Regions from separate parts of the Paenibacillus sp. D9 genome, predicted to be linked through region 1. Evidence: riboswitches for the same ligand, from Rfam matches in the RefSeq annotation. Region 1 holds a riboswitch; the other holds the start of a gene.
The links. Region 1 has a riboswitch for glycine ahead of gcvT (glycine cleavage system aminomethyltransferase GcvT). Riboswitches for the same ligand answer to the same signal wherever they lie in the genome.
Positions count from the first base shown of each region.

Region 2: another riboswitch for glycine. It lies ahead of sdaAB (L-serine ammonia-lyase, iron-sulfur-dependent subunit beta); the one in region 1 lies ahead of gcvT (glycine cleavage system aminomethyltransferase GcvT).

Region 1 covers NZ_JZEJ01000001.1:2,570,064-2,581,511, reverse strand. The annotation lists tRNA gene VE23_RS11780 (tRNA-Gly) at 1-9, shown strand, start outside; gene VE23_RS11775 (YheC/YheD family protein) at 329-1,099, shown strand; gene VE23_RS11770 (YheC/YheD family endospore coat-associated protein) at 1,102-2,187, opposite strand; gene VE23_RS11765 (dipeptidase) at 2,470-3,825, opposite strand; gene VE23_RS11760 (hypothetical protein) at 4,386-4,679, shown strand; gene VE23_RS11755 (lipoate--protein ligase family protein) at 4,681-5,517, opposite strand; gene gcvPB (aminomethyl-transferring glycine dehydrogenase subunit GcvPB) at 5,663-7,120, opposite strand; gene gcvPA (aminomethyl-transferring glycine dehydrogenase subunit GcvPA) at 7,159-8,538, opposite strand; gene gcvT (glycine cleavage system aminomethyltransferase GcvT) at 8,549-9,673, opposite strand; glycine riboswitch at 9,990-10,089, opposite strand; gene gcvH (glycine cleavage system protein GcvH) at 10,258-10,647, shown strand; gene VE23_RS11730 (TetR/AcrR family transcriptional regulator) at 10,830-11,423, shown strand.
Region 2 covers NZ_JZEJ01000001.1:4,199,801-4,211,248, forward strand. The annotation lists gene VE23_RS18860 (hypothetical protein) at 1-88, shown strand, start outside; gene VE23_RS18865 (hypothetical protein) at 85-540, shown strand; gene VE23_RS18870 (hypothetical protein) at 1,005-1,208, opposite strand; gene clpP (ATP-dependent Clp endopeptidase proteolytic subunit ClpP) at 1,316-1,897, opposite strand; gene VE23_RS18880 (sigma factor) at 2,080-2,805, shown strand; glycine riboswitch at 3,659-3,760, shown strand; glycine riboswitch at 3,761-3,874, shown strand; gene sdaAB (L-serine ammonia-lyase, iron-sulfur-dependent subunit beta) at 3,965-4,690, shown strand; gene sdaAA (L-serine ammonia-lyase, iron-sulfur-dependent, subunit alpha) at 4,659-5,582, shown strand; gene VE23_RS18900 (DUF3626 domain-containing protein) at 5,785-6,876, shown strand; gene VE23_RS18905 (ABC transporter substrate-binding protein) at 7,083-8,348, shown strand; gene VE23_RS18910 (carbohydrate ABC transporter permease) at 8,414-9,376, shown strand; gene VE23_RS18915 (carbohydrate ABC transporter permease) at 9,373-10,200, shown strand; gene VE23_RS18925 (ABC transporter ATP-binding protein) at 10,897-11,448, shown strand, end outside.

The DNA of each region.
Region 1 (11,448 bases):
CCCGCTCCATACATATGATCGAGACATCCCTGCCGGACGGCAGGGTTTTTTTGCGTTTCAGCTAGGTTTGCGAAGCCGAATTGCTGGCTGTCCTGTACAAGGGTTTATTGCCATTCAGATATGGGCACATCCGACCACTCTTAGCGTACCTATACGAATTTAGCCGTGAATTTTCCAAAGTGCTGCAGCAATGAGGCTGAAATCAGGACAAAAGCTGTTCATTATTTCCAGATGTCAATTTCTCTACTTGCCTTGAGAACAACCTTCCACTTGCATTAGCGAATGCATAAACTGCAATGCAATCGTTGATGAGGGGAGAAGATTTCAAATGCCGGGAAAATGGGGCCTGCATCAATTTTACGCCAAGGATCAGCAAATCAAAAAGCTGCTGCCACCCACCGTGCTGTTCAACCGGACTACATTCGAACGGTTTCTCGCACAGTACGGCAGCGTCTATATCAAACCCAACATGGAGCATAAGGGGAAAGGAATCATAAAGGCATGGAAAAAAGGAAGCGTCTATTCATTCGTAGTTGTGAAAGGCGGAATCCGGCGGTACGGGAATGCGGGAGCGTTGTATAACGCCATACGAAGCCATACGGGAGAGAAACAGCATGTTTTGCAGAAGACGATCCCCTTGGCGAGGATAGGCGGGAGGCCATTCGACATTCGGGTCATGATGATTCGGGACGCATCGGACCAGTGGCGCTATTGCGGAATGCTCGCAAAAGTAGCCCCTGACGGGAGCGTCGTAACAAACATGAGCCGGGGAGGCCGTGTAAGAGCTATGGATGATGTGCTGAAACAGGCCTTCAATTGGAATGAGGAAGAGAGGAAACGGTTCAAGGATCAGCTTGTGCTCAGCAGTCAGCAAATCTGCCGGCGATTTGACAGATATAAATATTCGTATCAGATCGGGATCGATTTTGCTGCCGATCGCTCTGGGAGGCTATGGCTTATCGAAGTGAATTTCGATTACCCATCCCATGCTTTATTCAGCAGGCTGAAGGACAGAACTTATTTCAAGCTGATCAAACAAACCGTTTCCGAGTATCGCTTAGCCCGAAGCAAAAGGAGAATCAAGAAAGCGAACGACTAAGCCTACGGTGTGCCGCTCGCATTGTCTGCCAGGTATTTGGCATATTGAAGGGGCCGGCGCACCGTTTGAAGGTAATTTTGGTACTCGCCGATTTTCCACATGATATCTTTGCAGGGCTTCGGGTTGACTTCGAGCAGCCACACGTTCCCGCTTCGGTCGATTCCGATGTCCATCCCGAATTCCATCATGCTTCCGAAGCGGTTTTCGATAACCCGTACGGTTTCGTGAGCGAGCTCTTCGCATTCAAGCCGGATTTGGCGCGTTTTTTCTTCCCCGAAATGCTTTGCCATAAAGGATTGGAACGGATAACCTTTATTGCCCTTGGCGATCAAATTGGTATTAGGACTTCCCGCCGCCGCTTGACGTACTCCGATTCCTGTCACTTCCCAATTGCCGGAACCGTTCTTTTGAATAAATAGCCGAATGTCCGCCCATCGGCCTTGAACCAGCTCCAGATCAAGCCCTTGCTGCAGCAGAAATGTTCCTCCACGGATATTCTCCTTCTTTACCCAACGGTTCATGGCGGCTGCGGCTTTCTCAATCGTCGGGAACCTGTTCTTCCCAACCTTCATAGCCCGAGTACGGAACTGGGCGGAGATGCCGTAATCCCTCTTTCTTATTTGGACGACACCAGCCCCGCCGGTTCCATTTGCCGGTTTCAAATAGAGTATAGGGTGAGTTTTAATCATCTCTTTAAACGCAGATGAATGGTAAGGTCTCGTTTCCGGAATCCATTTGCTCATGCTATTCGTATCCAAAAAGAGCTTCGTTGCTCTGTTCTTGGTCGTAAATTTTGGATTGGCGATGCGAAGCAGTCCGCTGTTACGGAGCTTCTTGAAGGATGGCGTCCATCCGCTGCGGTATCGGTCGATGACGATATCCGGCCATGGAAACGGCTTTTTTACCCATCCTCCATTTCTTTCTGGTACATACCCGTCTACGAGACGTTTGGTTACATGAACATCCTCATGTCCGAAAAAGTAGACGTTTAATCCGAGCTTCTCTCCTTCTTTATGCAAATGTCGGAAATAGCCGGACTCAAAAAAGGATTTCCCTTTCCTTCTTGCCATAACTCCTATATTCAGCATAAGGGCCTCCCGGGTTTTGGATAAGCAGATATTGAATTGCTTTAGCTTATTCATGCGAAGGTGCTAACGCTATGGGCAATTGGGTACTCAAAGGGATTATTGGATAAAAAAGGATAGGCCTGCCATTTGCCTTCTTTGAAGCGCGAGAACATGCTTTTACTTATACGACATGAACTACGCAACGAGAAAAGACTATAGGTTGGGATGGTGGAGAAAGTCTATATCCTGTCCAAAATTAAAAAGAGCCTGTCCATCTTGACGATGGGCAGGCTTGTAGCCGTTTTATACCGTTTTGAGGAATTCGACGACCGTCAGAAGACCTTTGTCGAAGTTTTCCAGGTTGAAATGCTCGTTAGGAGCATGGAGGTTCTCGTCGTCCAGTCCAAAGCCCATCAGTACGACCGGGGACTGGAGAACGCGGGAGAAGGCTTCCATGATCGGGATGGAGCCGCCGTCCTTGGTGAAGAGGGCACGGGTCCCGTACACGGCCCCATAAGCGTCCGCAGCCGTCTGCAAAATCGGATGGGAAGGATCGATGTTGAAGGCGAAGGCGCGTTCGCTGCGCTTGAGCTCAAAGCGAGCTCCTGGTTGGATATGCGCGTTCAAGTGCTTTTCGATCCGGTCCATCGTCAGCTCCGGATCCTGCTTGCCTACAAGACGGCAAGTAATTTTTGCATGGGCCACCTTGGGGATGACGGTTTTGCTGCCCTCGCCTTGGAAACCGCCGTACACGCCGTTAAGTTCCAGCGTAGGACGGGCGCCGACGCGTTCCACGAACGAATAGCCTTCTTCGCCGTACAGAGCGTCCAGTCCGAGTCCTTCGCGAACCTTGTTCTCATCCAGGCCTTGCTTGGCGAATTCTTCCCGCATGAGAGCGGAGAGCTCCGGAACGCCTTCGTAGAAGCCTTCTACGGCGACTTTGCCTTTCTCGTCATGCAGGGAGTCCAGCAGCGAGACGAGCGCATGCAGGGCATTCGGCACCGCGCCGCCGTAGGAGCCGGAGTGAAGGTCCGTGTTGGCCGTCGATACGGTCAGCTCCATGCCGGCAAGGCCGCGAAGGCCGGTGCAGATGGCAGGGCGTCCCCGCTCCAGCAGGGAGGTGTCGGATACGAGAACGGCGTCGCATGCGAGCTTATCCTTGTGGGTCTCGAGGAATGGCGGCAGGTTGATGCTTCCGATCTCTTCTTCGCCTTCAATGCAAAGCTTGACGTTGACTGGAAGCGTGCCTTCCTGCTTGAGGATCGCTTCAATCGCTTTGATATGGATGAACGTCTGGCCTTTGTCGTCGGTCGTGCCGCGGCCGTACAGCTTGTCTCCGCGAATCTCCGGCTCGAACGGCGGGCTTGTCCACAGGTTCAGCGGATCGACCGGCTGAACGTCGTAATGGCCGTAGACCAGAATCGTCGGTTTGCCTGGGGCATGCAGGTAATCGGCATACACGACGGGATTGCCCGCCGTCGGCATGATCTCGATATTCTCGAGTCCTGCGCGCTTGAGCGTGTCGGCCAGCCAAGCGGCGGCGGACTGGATGTCTTGCTTATGCTCGGACAGAGCCGAAATGCTCGGAATGCGAAGCCACTGCTTCAATTCCTCCAGCTGTTCTTCCCGGCGGGAAGCGAAATAATCGGAATAGGACATCGGTATGTACCTCCTGGAATCCGTAGCGATACGGACAGCATCGGCATGAAAGCCGTGTGCTTCTATTATAACCTGAGCAGACGCAGGGAATAAACCTGCATGCAGGCGCAGGGACTAAACCTGCGTACAGGCTGAGGGAATAAACTTCCGTCTGGAAACGCCGCGGCTAATGTTGTGGGACAAGCGGCGCGGCCTTGCTCCTATCAGCTAAAAAAGCCTAAAGCATTTTCTACCGTCCATATCGATTGACGGGACAGGCTTGCGCGCCATACAATGACCACAGAAAGCAAATGAAGGGAGGCTGATGGAAATGACGGTCATGAACGGAATCGAGATGACGGCAGCTAATGCTGCATACAGGAACGATGCACCAATTGAATATGTCACGTACCGGGAAGCGTCATTCCCGGAGGTCTCCACGGACCATGAATAGGACGATGCGGCGGCATGGCTTGTAGGACGGAGCCGCCCGCGCGGCCGATTGATGAAGTCACGGACTCGGAGTCCGTGGCTTTTTTTGTACGCTCAACTAGCAAACCAATAAAGAAATCAGGTGACTTATGATAAACGATTGGAATTATTATATCGGCCTTGGCCCGACGACGGAATGGGGCCAAGAATCGGAAGGGAATCAAAGGGAGTGGAGCCGCGCTGCCGCTGCTGCCGATACTCCACCGCTTGCACAAAAACCGAAGCAAACGAAGGGCACTGAAGAGGAAAAAACGCAAAACGATGACTTCTCTTCTGAACGGCACTATGCGGTTGTCAATTCCGGCTTGCACGATTCGGTCAGGCCGAATCGTGAAAAGGCTTCTCCCGCCCTGTACGTCATTCGCGGCGGGAAAAGCCTCTGAGTTACGGCCGACGGCCGATCGGATAACGGCCGCGCAGCGAATGCGCCAGCTCGCGGATGGCGGAGCTCGCCGGCATGCGGACGGCAGGGAACACGGCATGGCCGCGGCCGCTGCCAAAGGCTGCATCTGCGGCGGCTTCGGCGAACATGCGGGCGGGATCCGGCCAAAGGCCGTCGACCAGCTCCTCCAAGCTCGCCATCGTGCCGGCCTCCACAAGCGGATAACTGAGGTCGGTGCCCGAGCTGCCGGCGGCAGTATCGTAGAACTGACGAACGAGTCGGCCGCGCTCGGCTCCCGAGCCTCCGGCATTGACAAAGGCTTGGATAATGTAGGAGCGGGAGAGCCTGCGCTGCGCGATGCCGCAGAACTTGAGGCCATCAATGCTGAGATCGTAGTCCCCGGGACAGTAGGCCCCCGAGATTTCACCTTTGTCGACACGGGCCCCGAAGCCGTCCAGCGCGGCTGCGATCAGCTCGTACATCAGCTGGAAATCATCGTTGAACCGGACCGAGGCGCTGCCCTGAAGAGGGAGGATAAGGGAAATATTCACGACTCCGGGATCCAGAGGCACGGCTGCCCCGCCGGAGTTGCGGACAGCGACGGAAAGACCGAGTCGCTCAAGTTCCTTGGAGGCAAGCGCGGCCTCGGGCAGGCGGCTGTCGCGCGGGCCCATGACGAAGCCCGAAGGGTGGCGCCAAAGATGAAGAACGGGAACGCCGTCGATACCGGTCTGGCGGCAGAGCAGCTCGTCCAATGCAAAAGAGTGGAGCACGTCCGGCTCCGCCCAATCGTCCATGCGGTCAAGCAAAAGCAGGCCGGGATGAATATCTTGTATCATGGCAATCTTTTTCCTTCCTTAACAACCGGATCGTATCTATACACTTTAACATATTCGGCCTATCTCCTTCATGTAGAGTTGAGGCATGCGCAGCCATATAAAAAAAGCTTTTCCCGGGCAGTGCCGGGAAAAGCTTTTTTTTGCATTAGCAGGAGCAGTTCAGCACCGGCTTGCGGGCAGCCTGGGTTTCATCCAGCCGCCGCACGACGGTCGTATACGGAGCGTTTTGAACGAGCTCCGGCGTCTCCTTCGCTTCGCGGGCGATGCGGATCATCGTATCGATGAAGGCGTCGAGCGTTTCCTTGCTCTCGGTTTCCGTCGGCTCGATCATGATGCATTCCTCGACGTTGAGCGGGAAGTAGATGGTCGGCGGGTGATAGCCGAAGTCGAGCAGCCGCTTGGCGACGTCGAGCGTGCGCACGCCGTATTCCTTGAGTCCGCGGCCGGACATGACGAACTCATGCTTGCAGACGCCCGGGTACGGAATTTCATAGGCTTCCGAGAGGCGCGCCATCATGTAGTTGGCGTTCAGTACGGCGCATTCCGAGACGCGGCGCAGTCCTTCCGGACCGTAGGTGCGGATATACGTGTACGCGCGGACCAGGATGCCGAAGTTGCCGTAGTACGATTTGACGCGGCCGATGGAGGCGGGACGGTCGAAGTCGAAGAAGTAGCTGCCGTTATCGCGTTTGCCGACGACCGGCTTCGGAAGGAACGGAGTCAGATGGGCTTTTACGCCGACAGGACCCGCTCCGGGGCCGCCGCCGCCATGCGGCGTGCTCATCGTTTTGTGCAGGTTGAGATGCACGACGTCGAAGCCCATGTCGCCCGGGCGGGTAATGCCCATAATGGCGTTGGAGTTCGCTCCGTCGTAGTAGAGCAGGCCGCCGGCTTCATGCACGATGGCGGCGATCTCGACGATCTGCTCCTCGAACAGGCCCAGCGTGCTCGGGTTCGTGAGCATCAGGGCGGCTGTATCAGGGCCGACTGCAGCTCGCAGCGCGTCGAGATCGACAAGTCCGCGCTCATTGGACTTGATCGTGATCGTATCCAGGCCGGCCGTCGTGGCGCTGGCCGGGTTGGTGCCGTGCGAGGAGTCCGGCACGATGACCTTCGTGCGCTTCTCGCCGCGGCTCTCGTGGTAGGCGCGGATCATCATGAGGCCAGTCCACTCGCCGTGGGCTCCGGCTGCCGGCTGCAGCGTGACGGCATCCATGCCGGTAAGCGCGGCGAGATCGTTTTGCAGCACGTACAACAGCTCCAGCGCGCCCTGGATGCTCTCTTCCGGCTGGTAAGGATGGATGCGGGCGAAGCCGTTCAGCCGCGCCGCATCCTCGTTGATTTTCGGATTGTATTTCATCGTGCAGGAGCCGAGCGGGTAGAAGCCGTTGTCGACGCCGAAGTTGCGGCGGGACAGCTCGGTGTAATGGCGGATGACGTCCACCTCGTACACTTCCGGCAAGGAAGCCGGATGCTTGCGGAGCAGGGAGGAAGGAATCAGTTCTTCGAGCCCTTCCTCATCAGGCACGTCGCAGACGGGAAGGGAGTAGGCTTTGCGGCCTTCACGGCTCATCTCGAAAATGAGCGCTTTCTCCGGTTTCACGTCGATGATTCCGGCGCTCTTCAGTTGTTCATGGCTGCTCATGCGCGCGCCTCCTTCGTCAGGCCGCCCAGTGCGGCGGCGAATGCGTCGATCTCTTCCTTCGTGCGCTTCTCCGTTACGGCGACGAGCATATGGCCCTCAAGCTCCGGGTAGGCGGAGCCGAGATCGAAGCCGCCGAGGAAGCCCTCGGCGAGCAGCTTGCTGTTCAGCTCCTTGGCCGATGCGCCTTCCGGCAGCGAAACCACGAATTCATTGAAGAAAGGAGCGGAGCCGAACGGCAGGCCGATTCCTTCCACCGAACCGAGTCTCTTGGACGCGTAATGCGATTTGCGGATATTGAGCTCGGCGGCTTCGCGGATGCCCTGCTTGCCCATCACGCTGAGATAGATGGAAGCGCACAGGGCGAGCAGCGCCTGGTTCGAGCAGATGTTGGATGTCGCCTTCTCGCGGCGGATATGCTGCTCGCGGGCTTGCAGCGTCAGCACGAAGCCGCGCTTGCCGTCCAGATCGTTGGTCTGGCCGACGATGCGTCCCGGCATGCGGCGCATGAGCGGCTCGGCCACCGAGAAAAATCCGCAGGTCGGTCCGCCGAGGGAGGAAGGGATGCCGAGCGGCTGGGCATCGCCGACGACGATGTCGGCGCCTAGCGCTCCGGGGGACTCCAGCAAGCCGAGGGAGAGCGGGTTGCTGCTCACGACGAGCAGCCCCTTGGCCTCGTGGATGATCGGCTCGATCGCCGCCAGATCCTCGATGCAGCCGAAGAAATTCGGCGACTGCACGAGCACGGCGGCAGTCTCGCCGCCAGCGACGGCGGAGCGGAGCGCTTCCAGGTCGGTGACGCCGCCTTTGAAGCCGACTTCGACGAGCTCAAGCCCGAGGCCGCGTGCGCTCGTGCGCAGAATCTCGCGCGCTTCCGGATGCACGGCGCGGGAGACGACGATGCGCTTGCGGCGGGTGTGGGCGGAGGCAAGAGCCGCCGCCTCGGACAAGGCGGTCGCGCCGTCGTACATGCTGGCGTTGGCGACAGCCATGCCGGTCAGCTCGCAGATGTAGGACTGGAACTCGAAGATCGCCTGCAGCTCGCCTTGGCTGATTTCCGGCTGATAAGGAGTATAGGCGGTATAGAATTCCGAGCGGGAGATCATATGGTTGATGACGACGGGAATATGGTGGTCGTAGAGACCGGCGCCAAGGAAGCTCGTCGTCGTTTCATGATCGGCGTTGCGGCCGGCCAGCTCCTTCAGATGGCGGAGGAGAGCCCATTCGTCGAGCGCGCCTGACATTGGCAGCGTGCCCTTGTAGCGGATCGATTGCGGAATGTCGCGGAACAGGTCTTCCAGGGTGGCCGCGGCGATCGTCTGCAGCATTTCCTGCTGGTCCTGCTCGGTCATGGGGATATAGCGATGCTGGGTCGTCATGAAGGGTTTGTCACTCCTTGGCTGATGCGGGCGATGCCGCGTTTCGTTTGTAGAAAGGGGCTTTGACGACAGCGGCCTTCAACCGTTTGCCGCGGATGTCGACCTCGACCTCGGTGCCGACAGCGGCATACTCGGCCAGGATCAGCGCGAGTCCGAGATTGCGCTTGAGCGTCGGCGACTGGGTGCCCGATGTCACTTCGCCGATCAGCCGCTCTCCGGCATAGACCTGGTAATGGGAGCGCGGGATGCCCCGCTCCAGCAGCTCGATGCCGACAAGCTTGCGGGGCACGCCGGCTTCCTTCTGCGCTGCCAGCGCGTCGCGGCCGATGAAGTCGCCCGCATCCAGCTTCACGAAAAATCCGAGTCCGGCTTCCAGAGGGGATATATCGGCCGACAGCTCCTGGCCGTACAGCGGCAGCCTCGCCTCGAAGCGCAGCGTATCGCGCGCGCCGAGACCGGCGGCCTCGAGGCCGAACGGAGCTCCGGCTTCCATCAGCGCGCGCCACAGCCTGGCCGCGTCGGGAGCCGGCGCGTACAGCTCGAAGCCGTCCTCCCCGGTGTAGCCGGTACGGGAGAGCAGCAGCTCGACGCCGCATACGGCCGCCTTCGGCAGAAACTCGAACGGCTTCAGCCCGCTCCAATCGGCCTCCGTGCAGCGGTCCAGAATCTCACCTGCGAGAGGACCCTGCAGAGCGATCAGCGCTGTGTCGTCGGAGCGGTCCTCCACCGTCACGTCCCCGATCAGATGCTCCCGCAGCCAATCGAGATCCTTGCCGATGTTGGACGCGTTGACGACAAGCATGTACTGGTCCTCGCTGATCCGGTAGACGAGCAGATCGTCGACGACGCCTCCGTCCGGATAGCACATGAGCGTATATTGGGCGGAGCCGTCTTTCAGCCTGGACACGTCGTTGGTCGTCACGCGCTGCAGGAAATCGCCGGCGAACTTGCCGGTGACGAGGAACTCTCCCATATGGGATACGTCGAACAGCCCGGCGCGCTGCCGGACAGCCTCATGCTCCTTCAGTATGCCGGTGAACTGAACCGGCAGATCCCAGCCGCCGAAGTCGATGCAGCGGGCTTCGCCGTATTCCTTGTAGAGGGAATGGAGCGGGGTCGTGCGCAGATTGGCCATGGTAGTCCTCCCTTTGTATGCTCGTACTCGAAAGTCTAGCCTGTTCGCTGATTGTTCATCTTCGCCTTGCGAGCCTTCAACGCCCGACTGATGAAGAAGCCGTCCTTGGTGCATAATGAAAGGGAGAAAAGCAAAAAGGACAGCGCAGGAAAACGACGCCCGCCGGCTGCAAAAAATCCGCAGCCATGCTGAACGTGTCATCCATGCTCTGTCCTTGGTACCTGAGAGTTACCCTGCGCATTCGTCTCCGCAGGTTTCCCCTTTGGTGACGTCGGCAAAGCGGCGGGGCCGCAAGCTTCCGTTCTCTCCAGAGGCGCGTCCCGCAAAGGTCCTTCTGCCTGAGAGATTCCCCTGCCGGGCAGGGTTACTCCTTCGGCGCCGCTTCATGTACCGGCGATCTCTCCCGTTGCGTTCATCCGCATATTCAGTTACAACCAGTTTTACAGATGGGACAACCCTGTGTCAACAGAATTTCGGACTAAAAGACATGCCGAGTGAGTTATGTTGACACAGCCGCCCGATATCGTTTACGCTTTGCGCATAGATTGCCAAACCAGGCCATGATGGGAAAGGATGAGCGTCCAGTGAGTGAGATTCGCGCAGGATTGGGCTATACGGAGGAGCATGAGTGGGCGGAAGCGGCTGGAGAGACGATTGTTCGGATCGGCATTACGGACCATGCCCAGCATCAGCTCGGGGACATCGTGTTCGTCGAGCTGCCGCAGGCTGGAGACAGCGTTGAAGCGGGACAACCTCTCGGGACGATCGAGTCCGTCAAAACGGTGTCCGACCTGTATTCCCCCGTCAGCGGAACGGTCGTCCGGGTCAACGAGGAGCTGGGCGATTCGCCGGAGCTCGTCAACAACGATCCTTTTGCCGGCGGCTGGATGATCGAGATCGACACGGGCGCCGACGCCAAGGCGGCTGTAGCGGCGCTGCTGGACGCGGAAGCTTACGCCAAGCTGACGGATTAGGCTCCCATGTGCAGCGGAGGAGGGTGCGACTCCGCACTCTCCTTTTCGCGCTTGCGGATGTCCGCTTTTTCCCATGGGCGGCTCGGCAAAGATTTGGCTAAAGGCATCCGGTCCGTTGACCGGATGCCTTTTTTTATGGTTTCATTGACTAGACCGATCGTTCTAATTCGAAAGGAGCTCCTATGGTCGACCGCAATCATACCCGGGATCGGATCGTCGAGACGGCTTCCCGCTTGTTCCTGCTGCAAGGCTATCATGCCACCGGACTGAGCCAGATCGTCAAGGAAAGCAAGGCGCCCAAAGGCTCGCTGTACCACTTTTTTCCTGAGGGCAAGGAGCAGCTCGCCATGGAATGCATTTCTCTGTCCAAGCGCGCCGTGCTGGATTCGCTGCGGAGCTGCATGGAGAGCGAGCCTTCCGTATCCAAGGCTCTCCAGGCTTTTGTGCGGGGAATTACGGAAAGCGCCGGAGCGAATGATTTCGCCGAATGCATCCCGTTCAGCTTCTGGATGTTCGTGGAGACAAGCGGCATCAGCGACGGGCTGAGGCAGGCATGCCAGACGGTATTCTCCGAATGGCAGGGAAGCCTGGAAGCGGCTCTGCGGCAAGGAGGCCTGGACCCTGAATCTGCCGTCAAATCGGCGATTCTGATCATTTCCATGCTGGAGGGCGCCGTCATTCTCGCGATGACGAACAAGGACACCCGGCCGTTCCGGCTTGTGGAGGAATTCATGCCTGTGCTAGTGAATGGAACCGATGGAGGGGTCGGAAACTAAAAAGAGACAAAGGACGGGGAAAACC
Region 2 (11,448 bases), 1.6 Mb from region 1:
CGGCACGTTGTTTTTCGGCGGCAGCTCGGCGGGAATCGGAATCCTATGGCTGGCCGGGACAATAATCGGTAGGGGGGATTCAGCATGAAGGGAACGACAGTTGTTCGCTATCTCTTGCTGTACGGCATTTTCATTGCCTTGTTTCTGGGGGCCTTGCTTGGCGTGGAGCGGATTGAAGGGTATAAAATTACAACGACCGAATATTACGGGATGATGAATATAGGCGGCATCTATATCGCCATGATGTTTATTCTGACGGCAGCCGTTTATCCTGTCCTGGCGCTTCCGGTTACAGTAGCCGCGAACCGCTGGCTGCGACATCCTGCGCTGCAAGCCGTGCTTTTCACAGGTCTGTCTTTGTGGGCCGGCCTGTATCATTACAACAGCTACGGGGATTATTTCATCGAAGGCTATGGGCTTGCTCCATGGAGCTCGATAGGGATCTTCGCGGCAGCGGGCTTGCTGTATACGGCGGCCAATATCGTTCTTGGCAGGCTGGCGGATCGAGCGGAAGAATCGGCCTCGATCCGTCGGCCGTGATTGCGCTTCTGTCGCTGCATGGGAAGTCTTGGCATTATCCAGGGACAAACCATGTCAAACTCGGAAACAGGAGCCGGTAAATCGGGGACGAGCCCGGTCATTCGGAAGCAGGAGCCTGTAAATCGGGTACGAGCACGTTCATTCGGAGGCAAGAGCCGGTAAACCTGGGGCAAGCCCGGTCATTCGGAGGCAAGAGCCTGTAAACCTGGGGCAAGCCCGGTCATTCGGAGGCAAGAGCCTGTAAATCGGGGACGAGCCCGGTCATTCGGAGGCAAGAGCCTGTAAATCGGAGACGAGCCCGGTCATTCGGAAGCAGGAGCCTGTAAATCGGAGACGAGCACGTTCATTCGGAAGCAGGAGCCTGTAAATCGGAGACGAGCACGTTCATTCGGAAGCAGGAGCCGGTCAACCGCATGCAAAAGCCCCGCCGCCCATCCAATGGATGAGCGCGGGGCGCAGTCAGGTCAAGCAAATCCGACCTTAGGCTTCTGGCGTTCCTTGAGGTTGACCGATACGGTGCGGATCGAGGAGACGGGAATATACAATTCCTGATATTCCGTCTTGTATTTCACGAACTTGTCGTCCACTTCTTCCAGAATGCCGTCCCCGATATGGGTTCCGTCGAGAAAATGAATCAGCACCTGCTTGCCTTTCAACTGCTCCAGCATAGCCATCACCCCTGCGGTTAAAGTTGGATTCCATTCCATTGTACACCTGCCGGATGCCGTCTTGGCAAAGTATTGATGGCCGAGCCGGATGCCTCTTGTTCTCAAGGCTACATGCTCGTAATGATATGGTCCACGATTCCGTATTCCTGCGCCTCTTCGGCGGACAGGAACGTGTCGCGGTCCGTATCCCGCTCGATGCGCTCCAGCGGCTGGCCCGTGCGCTCCGCTGCGATCCGGTTCATCTTGTCCCTCAACTTCAGGATGCGCGTGGCGGAAATGGCGATATCGCTGGCCTGGCCCTGCGCTCCTCCGGAAGGCTGATGGAGCATGACCTCGCTGTTCGGCAGAGCTCCCCGCTTGCCCTTGGTTCCCGCGAGCAGGAGCCAGGCCGCCATGGAAAAGGCCGTGCCGGTGCAGAGCGTCCGGACATCCGGCTTCACGAACTGCATCGTGTCGTAGATGGCGAGGCCGGCGCTCGTGGAGCCGCCCGGGCTGTTGATGTACATATGAATGTCCTTGTCGGGATCGTCGGCGGCCAGGAACAGCAGCTGCGCGATGACCGCGTTGGCCATATTGTCCTCGATCGCCGTGCCGATGAATACGATGCGGTCTTTCAGCAGCCGGGAATAAATATCATAGGAGCGTTCCCCCTTGTTGGTCTGCTCCACGACATAAGGGATATGGGTCACAGGTCGTCATCCTCCTTCGCTGGATGGGTCGGAATGGTTTTGCCACTGGTAAACGGATGACGGGTAGGGAAAGGATACGGCTGAATCGCGGAAAAGAAATTCCTCTGCCTTTCGTATCCTTTTGGCAGGATCATTCGTTTACCGGTCAGAATAACTATGCGAATTGAAAGGGGATGCCGCCGATGGAGACGGGGCTGGAGCTGGAGGAAGAGCGCGCGGCGCTGAGAAGGTATTGCCTGGCGCTGACCCGCAGCGCCTGGGAAGCGGAGGATCTGGAGCAGTCGGCCTGGTGCAGGGCGCTCGCAGCCCCGATCTGGCGGGAGCATGCCAATCGCCTGGCGCTGCTGCTGCGCATCGCCCGGAACCTGTGGACGGACCATTTGCGCAGGGAAGCTCTCCGCCGTCGGACTATGCCCGAGCGGGAGGAGGCGGGGGCCGTCCAGCCGGCGGCGAGCTGGGAGCTGGAGGAGCTTCTGCGCCCGTTGGAGCTCAGGCTGTCTCCGCTGCAGCTGTCGGTATGGCTGCTGCGCGAGGTCATGGACCGTTCCATCCGGGAGACGGCGGAGCTTCTCCTGACGACGGAAGGCGCGGTTAAGGCCGCCTTCCACCGAGCCCGGCGTTCGCTTGACGTCGTCAGGCGCGATCTGCAAGCCGGCGGCCTGCGGGAGCCGTCCGACGAAGCGCTCCTGGCGCGTCTGCGCGGTCTGGCGGCCGCGGTCCGCACGGGCGATGCGGCCGCCATCGCGGCTCTCGCCGAGCAGGATGTGCTGGAGCCGGCCGTGGCGGTCGGCATCATTGGCGCAAGCGCCCATGCCGCCGCAGTTCATCGGGGACCGCAGGCGATGCTGGGCGGAAGCGGACTCTACGCCTCCGCCGGCGGCTGGGCGTCGTACGGCATGGCGGGATGAGCTGGTCTCGGCTAGCTGCCGTTTTCACGCTGGATTTGACTGTATCCACACTGAGCTTCGGGTCGAATCCAAGCAGCCAGAAAAGAAGGGATAAGCACGCAAGGAGGCCGTAACCGAGACGGGTTGCGGCCTGTTTTGGCTGTGTGTAGACTTGTTTGAACGGCTTATCCGGTTGCTTGGACTGTCTATGAGCTTATTTGGACTGTCTATCGGTTTTTTTGTCGTGGAAGGGCGCTTCTCGGCGGCAGTCCAGTCCTTGACTCGGATTCGGCGTTGTCAGGCGGCGGTATCGGACATACGATCCGTTATTTAGAAATTATTGCCGATTTCGCCGAGCTATCGGACATACGATCCGCTATTTGTGGGAAAACAGCCCGTTTCGAGGTGTTTTCACTAAAATAAGGTATCCTATGTCCGTTAAATTTTTTTGAACGGGCATTTAAGTTGAAATAGCGGATCGTATGTCCGATACGGAAGAAGATGCTGTTAAAAAGACAGTCGGCAAGCAGAGCCGGCTTCCAGCAGCATGCACCGCCCAGCGTGCAAGCAGAGCCGGCTCCATGCCGATAATCGCACGGACGGCTATGCAGCATGGATCGGCAGTCGGCAAGCAGAGCCGGCTCCCTGCAGCATGCACCGCCCAGCGTGCAAGCAGAGCCGGCTCCGTGCAGCGTGCCATTGCTCGATCTTCGCTATGGCCGGTCCCGTGCAGCTCCATGACCGCCTTTTCGCATCATTGCTCCCGTCGGTCATCCTGCCCGCGGACTGCAGGTTGAAGATGGCCGCGCTCCTGCATATAATGAGTGTAGATAACGTTTGCAATCTGACGAAATCCATTAATTGAATAGAGCGGATGAAGGCAGCGGGAGAGACTACCTGTAACACGGGGCGGCGCCGAAGGAGTAAGCCCTGGGGACAGGGTGAATCTCTCAGGCAAAAGGACCTTTGCCGGACGCATCTCTGGAGAGAATTCCGTGGCCGCGCACAGGCGCGCATGGAATCACCCAAGGGGAAACTCGCGGAGCGGGAAGCGAGGCAACTCTCAGGTACAAAGGACAGAGCGGAAGAATCGCTGGGAATGGGCGGCACGCCCTTCTTTCGGCGCATTCTTCTGCTCTGTCCCTTTTTTCGGCCTTTACAACACTCAAGACGAAGGAGAATGGCTGTGCGGTTCAAAGACGTGTTTTCCATTATCGGCCCGGCCATGGTCGGACCTTCCAGCTCCCATACGGCGGGGGCGGCGCGAATCGGGCTTGCGGGGCGCAGGCTGCTGGGAGAAATGCCGCAGGAAGCGAAAATTTCTTTTTTCGGCTCCTTCGCGGCCACCTATCAAGGACATGGCACGGATACAGCCGTCACAGGCGGGCTCATGGGCTTCCATACGGATGACCCGCGTCTGCCCGACTCGGTCGAGCTGGCCGAGGAGGCTGGCATGGACCTGGTATTCCAGGAGGGGAAAGGGCTGTTCCCCCATCCCAACACGGTCCGGCTCGATCTGACCGCTGCGGACGGAGGTCGCAAGCTGTCTCTGCTCGGCACTTCGATCGGCGGAGGCAACGTGGAGGTTGTGGAGGTGAACGGCTTCGCAGTGAAATTCAGCTGCTCCTACCCGACGCTGCTCATCCGGCACCGGGACCAGCCGGGCGTCATCGCGGCGCTCTCGGCGGCGCTGCAGGAGGAAGGGCTCAACATCGGCGGGCTGTCGCTCAGCCGCATGGAGCGCCAGGGAGAGGCGCTGGCCGTGGTGGAGCTGGATGCTCCGGTGCAAGCGGGACTGATGGAGCGGATCGGCCGAATGCCGCATGTGCTTCAGACGGATTATATGGACTTGAACGATGACAGGGGGAACGACGATGAACTTCCGGACGCTGAAGGAACTGAGTGAGCGCTGCAGCGAAAGCGGCCTGAGCATCGGCCGTCTCATGCTGGAGCAGCAGTCGCGCGAATCGGGCCGCGAGCCCGAGGCGGAATTCGCGGCGATGAAGGACTATTACGGCATCATGAAGGATGCCGTCCATAACGGCCTGACGCGGGACACGACATCCCGCAGCGGCTTGACCGGGCTCGACGCCCAGCGGGTCGCGGCTTACAACGCGGCCGGAGAGCCGAGCCTCGGCGGCGATGCGGGGCGCGCCATGGCGTATGCGCTGGCCGTGTCGGAGGTGAATGCTTCCATGGGCCGCATTGTGGCGACTCCGACGGCAGGCTCCTGCGGCATCATTCCCGGCGTCTTCGTCAGCACGCAGGAGCGCTTCGGCTGGAGCGACGACGAGATGACCTACGGCTTGTTCGCAGCCGGCGCGATCGGCTACGTCATCGCGAACAACTCCTTCGTATCCGGAGCGGAGGGCGGCTGCCAGGCGGAGGTCGGCTCCGCGATCGGCATGGCGGCCGGAGCGCTTGCGGAGCTGCGCGGCGGCAAGCCGGAGCAGGCTGTACACGCAGTCGGACTCGCGCTTAAAAACTCGCTCGGCCTGATCTGCGATCCGGTCGGCGGGCTGGTGGAGATTCCGTGCATCGTGCGCAACGGCTTCGGCGCCGTCACGGCGCTGGCGGCCGCCGATATGGCGCTTGCCGGCGTGCGGAGCGTCATTCCTTCCGACGAGGTCGTGCAGGTGATGCTGGAGGTCGGCGCTGCGATGCCGGAGAAGCACCGCGAGACTGCAGGCGGCGGGCTGGCGCAGACGCCGACCGGCAAGAAGCTCATGAGCGAGCTGCGCAAGAAAGGCCGTCCTCTGCGCAAAGCGGAGGATGAGCGCGGCAATGCGGAAGCTTGACCGATATCGGATTCAAGGCCCCCTCGCAGGGGCTTTTTTGCGCGCTGAATTGAGGCTGGAACCCAGGAACCGCCGTCAGGCTTGGCATCATGCCGTGCCGATAGGCCGTCAGTATGCCGCTAATTCGGCATATGCGCGGAAGGAGATTCAAGCGGCGAGGGAGAAGAGGTAGACCCTGCTGAAAGGAGGAATCGTCATGCCCGTGGAATTGACGCTGTCCCAGCGGAAAGCTTTGGAGCATGTCGCCGCTTATGCCAGAAGCCGAAAGAGCGAGGCGGACCAAGCCATCGGCGATGTCCTTCGTCTGACTGGCATCGGCCGGGCCTCGTTGGATGAGGCGGTTGCGAAGCTGCAGGCCCATGCCCCGGTCGCGCTCCATTTCCATCCCGACCGGCCGGACCACAGCATGAAAAGCGTGGCTGAAGCGCTGCTCGAACAGGGGGAATACAAAAGCCAGTTCGAAACCATGCTCTCGAGCGGAAGCGTGTCGGCGTATCCCGGCGGGGAACGCGACATCTGGGAGGAGAGGATGTTTGGCGGCGCTTATCAGACCGGCGGCGCGGCCAACAGCGAGCGGCCCAAGTATGGGGCTCTGAATGTCATGCAGCATCCGGAAGGTCCCGCTCCGCGATTCGGCTCCTGCTACTTTCTGCTCTCTCCGGCTGTCTCCAGGCGCTGTACGTTCACTTATTTGGATTCCCATCTGGAGCGCAGGGAGAAGGGTACTTTCGAGGAGTTCGGCCTCGTTGCGGCTGCCCTCCTGAAGGATGCGCATTACGGCGGGTTTGCGATCGGCGAACGTGAGCTGACGGTCCAAAAGCTGCTCGGCCCTACAATCGACAGGCTTGAGAAGCCGTTCGCCGGCGATATCGGGGGAGAATCGGTACGAAATCTCGACCACTATATTGAGGCGCAAATCCACGGGGGCCTTTCGCTGGAAGAGGATGTGGAGCTGCTTGTCGCGGATCCGTGCTTCAAGGGCACCGGGACCGGAAAGCTTTTAGAACTCATTTGCCGCCGGTATTCCATCCGCTTGTACTGGCATATGGGCTTTTTCCTGAAGGCGGACGAGGTTCCGACCGATTTTAGAGGGCCTTCCATGCCTTCCCTTGCCCGGAGGATCGCTCGCAACGGAGAGATCGATGCCTTCCAGATCGGCTGTGCGGCCATGGATTTGAAGCGGAATCCGGCCGCATGGAGCGGCAGGGGCGACTACCCGGCAGTTCTGCAGGAGCTGAAGCAGCTATGGCATGTGCTCGTGCAGTACGGGCATCCTCGGCGCACGCCGGAATGAGCCGATATCAAAAAATGCGAGAGGTATCATTGAGGAGCCTATTTCCGCCGATTACGGTTTCAAAATGTCTGGAGATGGGTATGGAAAGGAAATCCGTTTTGTGCGCAAATTCTGCGGAGGCCGGAATAAAATAGTACGGTTAGGCGAATGGGGCGCGACGCGGCTGCGGCCGCAGCCGCGCCGAGGCAGTCCACAAGTCAGGAGGAATGGCGGAAGTGGTCAAAACCAGAATGGTCGGCTTATGCATGCTGATTCTTGCCATGATCGCCGCAGGCTGCGGCAGCACTTCTCCAACCGAGAAAACGAAAACGCTTACACTCTGGTATTGGAACCGAAGCCTCGACGACGGCCTCATCAAGTCCGTCGAGCAGAAGTTCCCGGGCATCCGCATCAACGCGCAGAAAATCGGAGGCGACTTCAAGTCCAAGCTGAAAACGACGCTCGCCGCCGGCTCCGCAGGACCCGATATCGTCGCTTTCAACGATTGGGTGTCCGAGCTGTTCGTCAGCTCAGACCGCTTCTACGATCTGTACGACCTCGGAGCCAAGGAGATCGAGCCGGATTTCCTCGACTGGAAATGGAATTTCGGCGTCACGCCGGAAGGAACGATGATCGCCCTGCCGATCGATACGGGGCCGACCGCTCTGTTCTATCGGGCCGATCTGTTCCGGGAAGCCGGCCTCCCGTCGGATCCGGAAGACGTGCATAAGCAGCTCGGAACGTGGGAGAGCTATCTCGACGCAGGCAAGAAGCTTCAGGATCATTTTGCCGGCAAGGTCAAGATGCTCGACAACGTCAACAACGTCTACACCCAGGCCAATGCCCAATCCGACCGCATTTATTTCTCCAAGGAGGACGAATTCATCGGCGATACGCCTGCCTCCTCGATGAAGAACGCCTGGAATCTGGCCGTCAAGGCCGCCCAATTGAAACTGTCTGGCAATGCAAACGCCTTCACGAGCGAATGGAGCGCAGCCATGAACAACAGCAGCATCGCCTCCTTCGTCGGGGCCGTCTGGATGAAGGAGGTTCTGGAGGAGGCCGCGCCGGATACGAGCGGCAAATGGAGAGTCGCCCGGGCTCCGGGCGGAGACGGCAACAACGGCGGCTCCTTCCTCGCCATCATGAAGACGAGCAAATACCCGCAAGAGGCCTTCGAAGTCATCCGCTACCTTCAAAATCCCGACAATCAGATTCAGTCCTATAAAAATCTCAATCTGTTCCCTTCCGCCGCCAAAGCGCTGGACGATCCTATCATGAAGGAGAAGGAGCCTTTCTTCGGCAATCAGGCGACCGGCGAGATTTTCTCGGAATCCGCGCGCAACGTGAAGCCGGCCTACTTCGGAGGCAAGTATTCGAATGTGAACGGAATCGTCGGCCGTGAGCTGACCTCCGTCGCCCTGCAGGGCAAAAATCCCGACAAAGCCTGGAAAGACGCGATAAGCCGGATCAAAAAAGAACTGCTGCGCTGATGCGGGCCGCTGCCCGCTGTGCAGAGTGCATTTCCAAGATCAATGGCTGACAGGAGGTCACCTCAATGGGCAATCCCATGCTGAACGCGGAGCCTGCCCGTGCTCCCGTACCCCCGCGCCTCAAAGGCAGCTTGGCTTCGAGACTATGGAGGCATCGGAAGGAATACTTGGCCATATCGCCTTTTTACATCTTGTTCGCCATTTTCGGCTTGTTCCCGATCGCCTTCTCCATGTATCTTTCCTTCCAAAAGTGGGATGGAATCGGGAGGATGAGCTACAACGGCGTGAACAATTACCGCTTCATGCTGACCGATCCCGAATTCTGGAGGGCGGTCGGCAACACGCTGCTCATCTGGATTTACTCGACGGTTCCGATGCTGTTCCTCGCGCTGGCCGTCGCGTTCCTGCTCAATTCCTCATTCGTCCGGTTCCGGACCTTCTACCGGATCGGCTATTTCATGCCGAACGTCACCTCGCTTGTGGCGGTGGCGATCGTGTTCGGCACGATCTTTTCCAACAACTACGGCCTGCTCAACTATGTCCTGAACCTCATGGGCCTGAACTCGATCGAATGGCTGAACAAAACCTGGGGCATCCAGCTCGCGGTGTCCGTCATGGTCATCTGGCGCTGGGCGGGCTACAACGCGATCATCTACCTGGCCGGATTGCAAAGCATCCCGAGCGTCCTCTACGAAGCCGCCAAAATCGATGGGGCTTCGACCGTCCAATCCTTTTTCCGGATTACGATTCCGAACCTGAGGCCGATCATCCTTTTTACGCTGATTACCTCGACCATCGGAGGCATGCAGATCTTTACCGAGCCGCAGGTGCTCGCGGGCAATGACGGAGGGGTCAGCGGTGGAGGCCTCACGATCGTGCTGTACCTGTACCGCGAAGCGTTCATCCATAACTACTTCGGCTACGGCGCGGCCGTCGGCTGGGGGATGTTCGTCCTGATCGCAATCTTCTCGATCGTGAATGGGCTGTTCGTCCAAGGCGGGCCAACCCGCGGGCAGGGGGTGAAATGATGGCGACGAGAACCAAATCGGTCCTGCTCCATATCGGCCTCGCCATCGGGCTGCTGATATCGATCTTCCCGTTCTACTGGCTGCTCGTCATGGCGACGCGCACGACATCGGATATTTACAGCTTCCCGCCGAAGCTGTGGTTCGGCACCCAGCTTCTCGACAACATCGGCCGGGTGTTCGACAACGTCGATTTCTTCGGAGCGTTCTGGAATACGCTGTTCGTCGCCTCCGCCTGCACCCTGCTGGTGCTGTTCTTCGATTCGCTTGCGGGCTTCACGTTCGCCAAGTTCGATTTCCCGGGCAAAAAAATGCTGTTCGTCCTGCTGCTGGCGACCATGATGGCGCCGTCCCAGCTGTCGCTCGTGCCTTCCTTCGTCATTATGGCCAAATTCGGCTGGGTCGGCACGTTCAAGGCGCTGATCATTCCGGGAATGGCCAATGCGTTCGGGATTTTCTGGATCCGGCAGTACGCACAGGAATCGGTGCCGTCCGAGCTGCTGGATGCCGGCCGCATCGACGGCTGCGGCTTCCTGCGCCTCTATTGGAACGTCGCCCTGCCGATATTGCGGCCCGCGCTTTCCTTCCTCGGCGCCTTCACCTTCATCGGAGCGTGGAACGACTACCTGTGGCCGCTGATCATCCTGACCGACGAGCGCAAATATACGCTTCAGGTGGCGCTGGCGTCGCTGAACGGGATTTACGTGACGGATTATTCCATGGTCATCGCCGGAACCTTGCTTGCGGTCATTCCTCTTATCCTTCTGTTCCTGTTCATCAGCAAGCAGTTCATCTCGGATATCGCAGCAGGCGCGATCAAGAGCTGAAGCGGGAGCGGGAGTCGGGGAAAAGCGTGGCTTCAATTCATGGGAGCGAGCTGTCCAAGGCCTCATCGGCCGAAGGGCGGCTCTTTTTTTGCTGCTGTTAGGCAAAGACACACGGGTCCCGGGAGTCGCGGCTGCGCCTTGAACGGGATGCGAAGTGTCTGTGCGAGGAACGCGGCATACGGTGTAGTTCGCGTGCACCTGCACAAGATGCGCGATGCGCGGCAAACCGCCCCTTGTATGTGCGCTTTTCACGGGGTGCATGACATCGCGCCTTGTATGTACGCTTATCACGGGGTGCATGACATCGCGCCTTGTATGTGCGCTTATCAAGGGGTGCAGGACATCGCGCCTTGTATGTGCGCTTTTCACGGGGTGCATGACATCGCCCCTTGTATATGCGCCTTCGCACGGGGTCACGGCATGCGGCATTCCACGCCCTCGTGTGCACCCTGCGCGAGGGTGATCGGCATGTCGGTGCTTGCCGCCCGCCGCGGCTTCCGTTTTCCGCAAGCCGAAGGCGCGGCTGCAAGCGCTCTGGCTTCCCTCTGCCGGTGCAGGAGCAACGCCAGCCCAATCGTTCCCGTCCTTTTTCCCTCCATGGGCATTGACACCGGGCAAGGTCATCTCTTATAGTTCCCCTGACCTGATGCATAGGTTCATTTTGTTAGCCTAACAACTTAACGAGGGTGGTCCATCATGTTCAACCGAGCCGCGCAAGCCGAACTGCCCGGCAATTCATTCGAACGAACGTTCCAGCAGGCGGTGCAGGAGGGGAACCGAACTTCCTTCCAATACCTCCTGTCGCTGTATAAAGGCAACTTCATGAATCTCGGCATCTCGCTGATGTTCATGGTGATCAAAAGCCTGCCGGTCTATCTGCTGCCGATCGTCACCGCCAATGTCATCAACATCGTCGCCCAGCCCTCCCAGCATTCCATGCGGGAGCTCTGGCTCAACTTCGCGGTGCTGCTGGTCGTCGTGCTTCAGAATATCCCGACCCATGCCGCCTACGTGAGCTTCCTCAGCCGCGCCATCCGCACCGTCGAGGCGGGGCTGCGCGGAGCGATGGTGCGCAAGCTGCAGCAGCTCTCAATCAATTCCCACCGCGAGCTGCAGGCCGGCCGGCTCCAGTCCAAGGTGCTTCGCGACGTCGAGGCGGTGGAGGGCATGTCCAAGCAGCTGATGCTGGCGCTATTCCCGGCAATCCTGAACGTCATCATCGCGTTCGGCCTCACGCTGTATACCAAC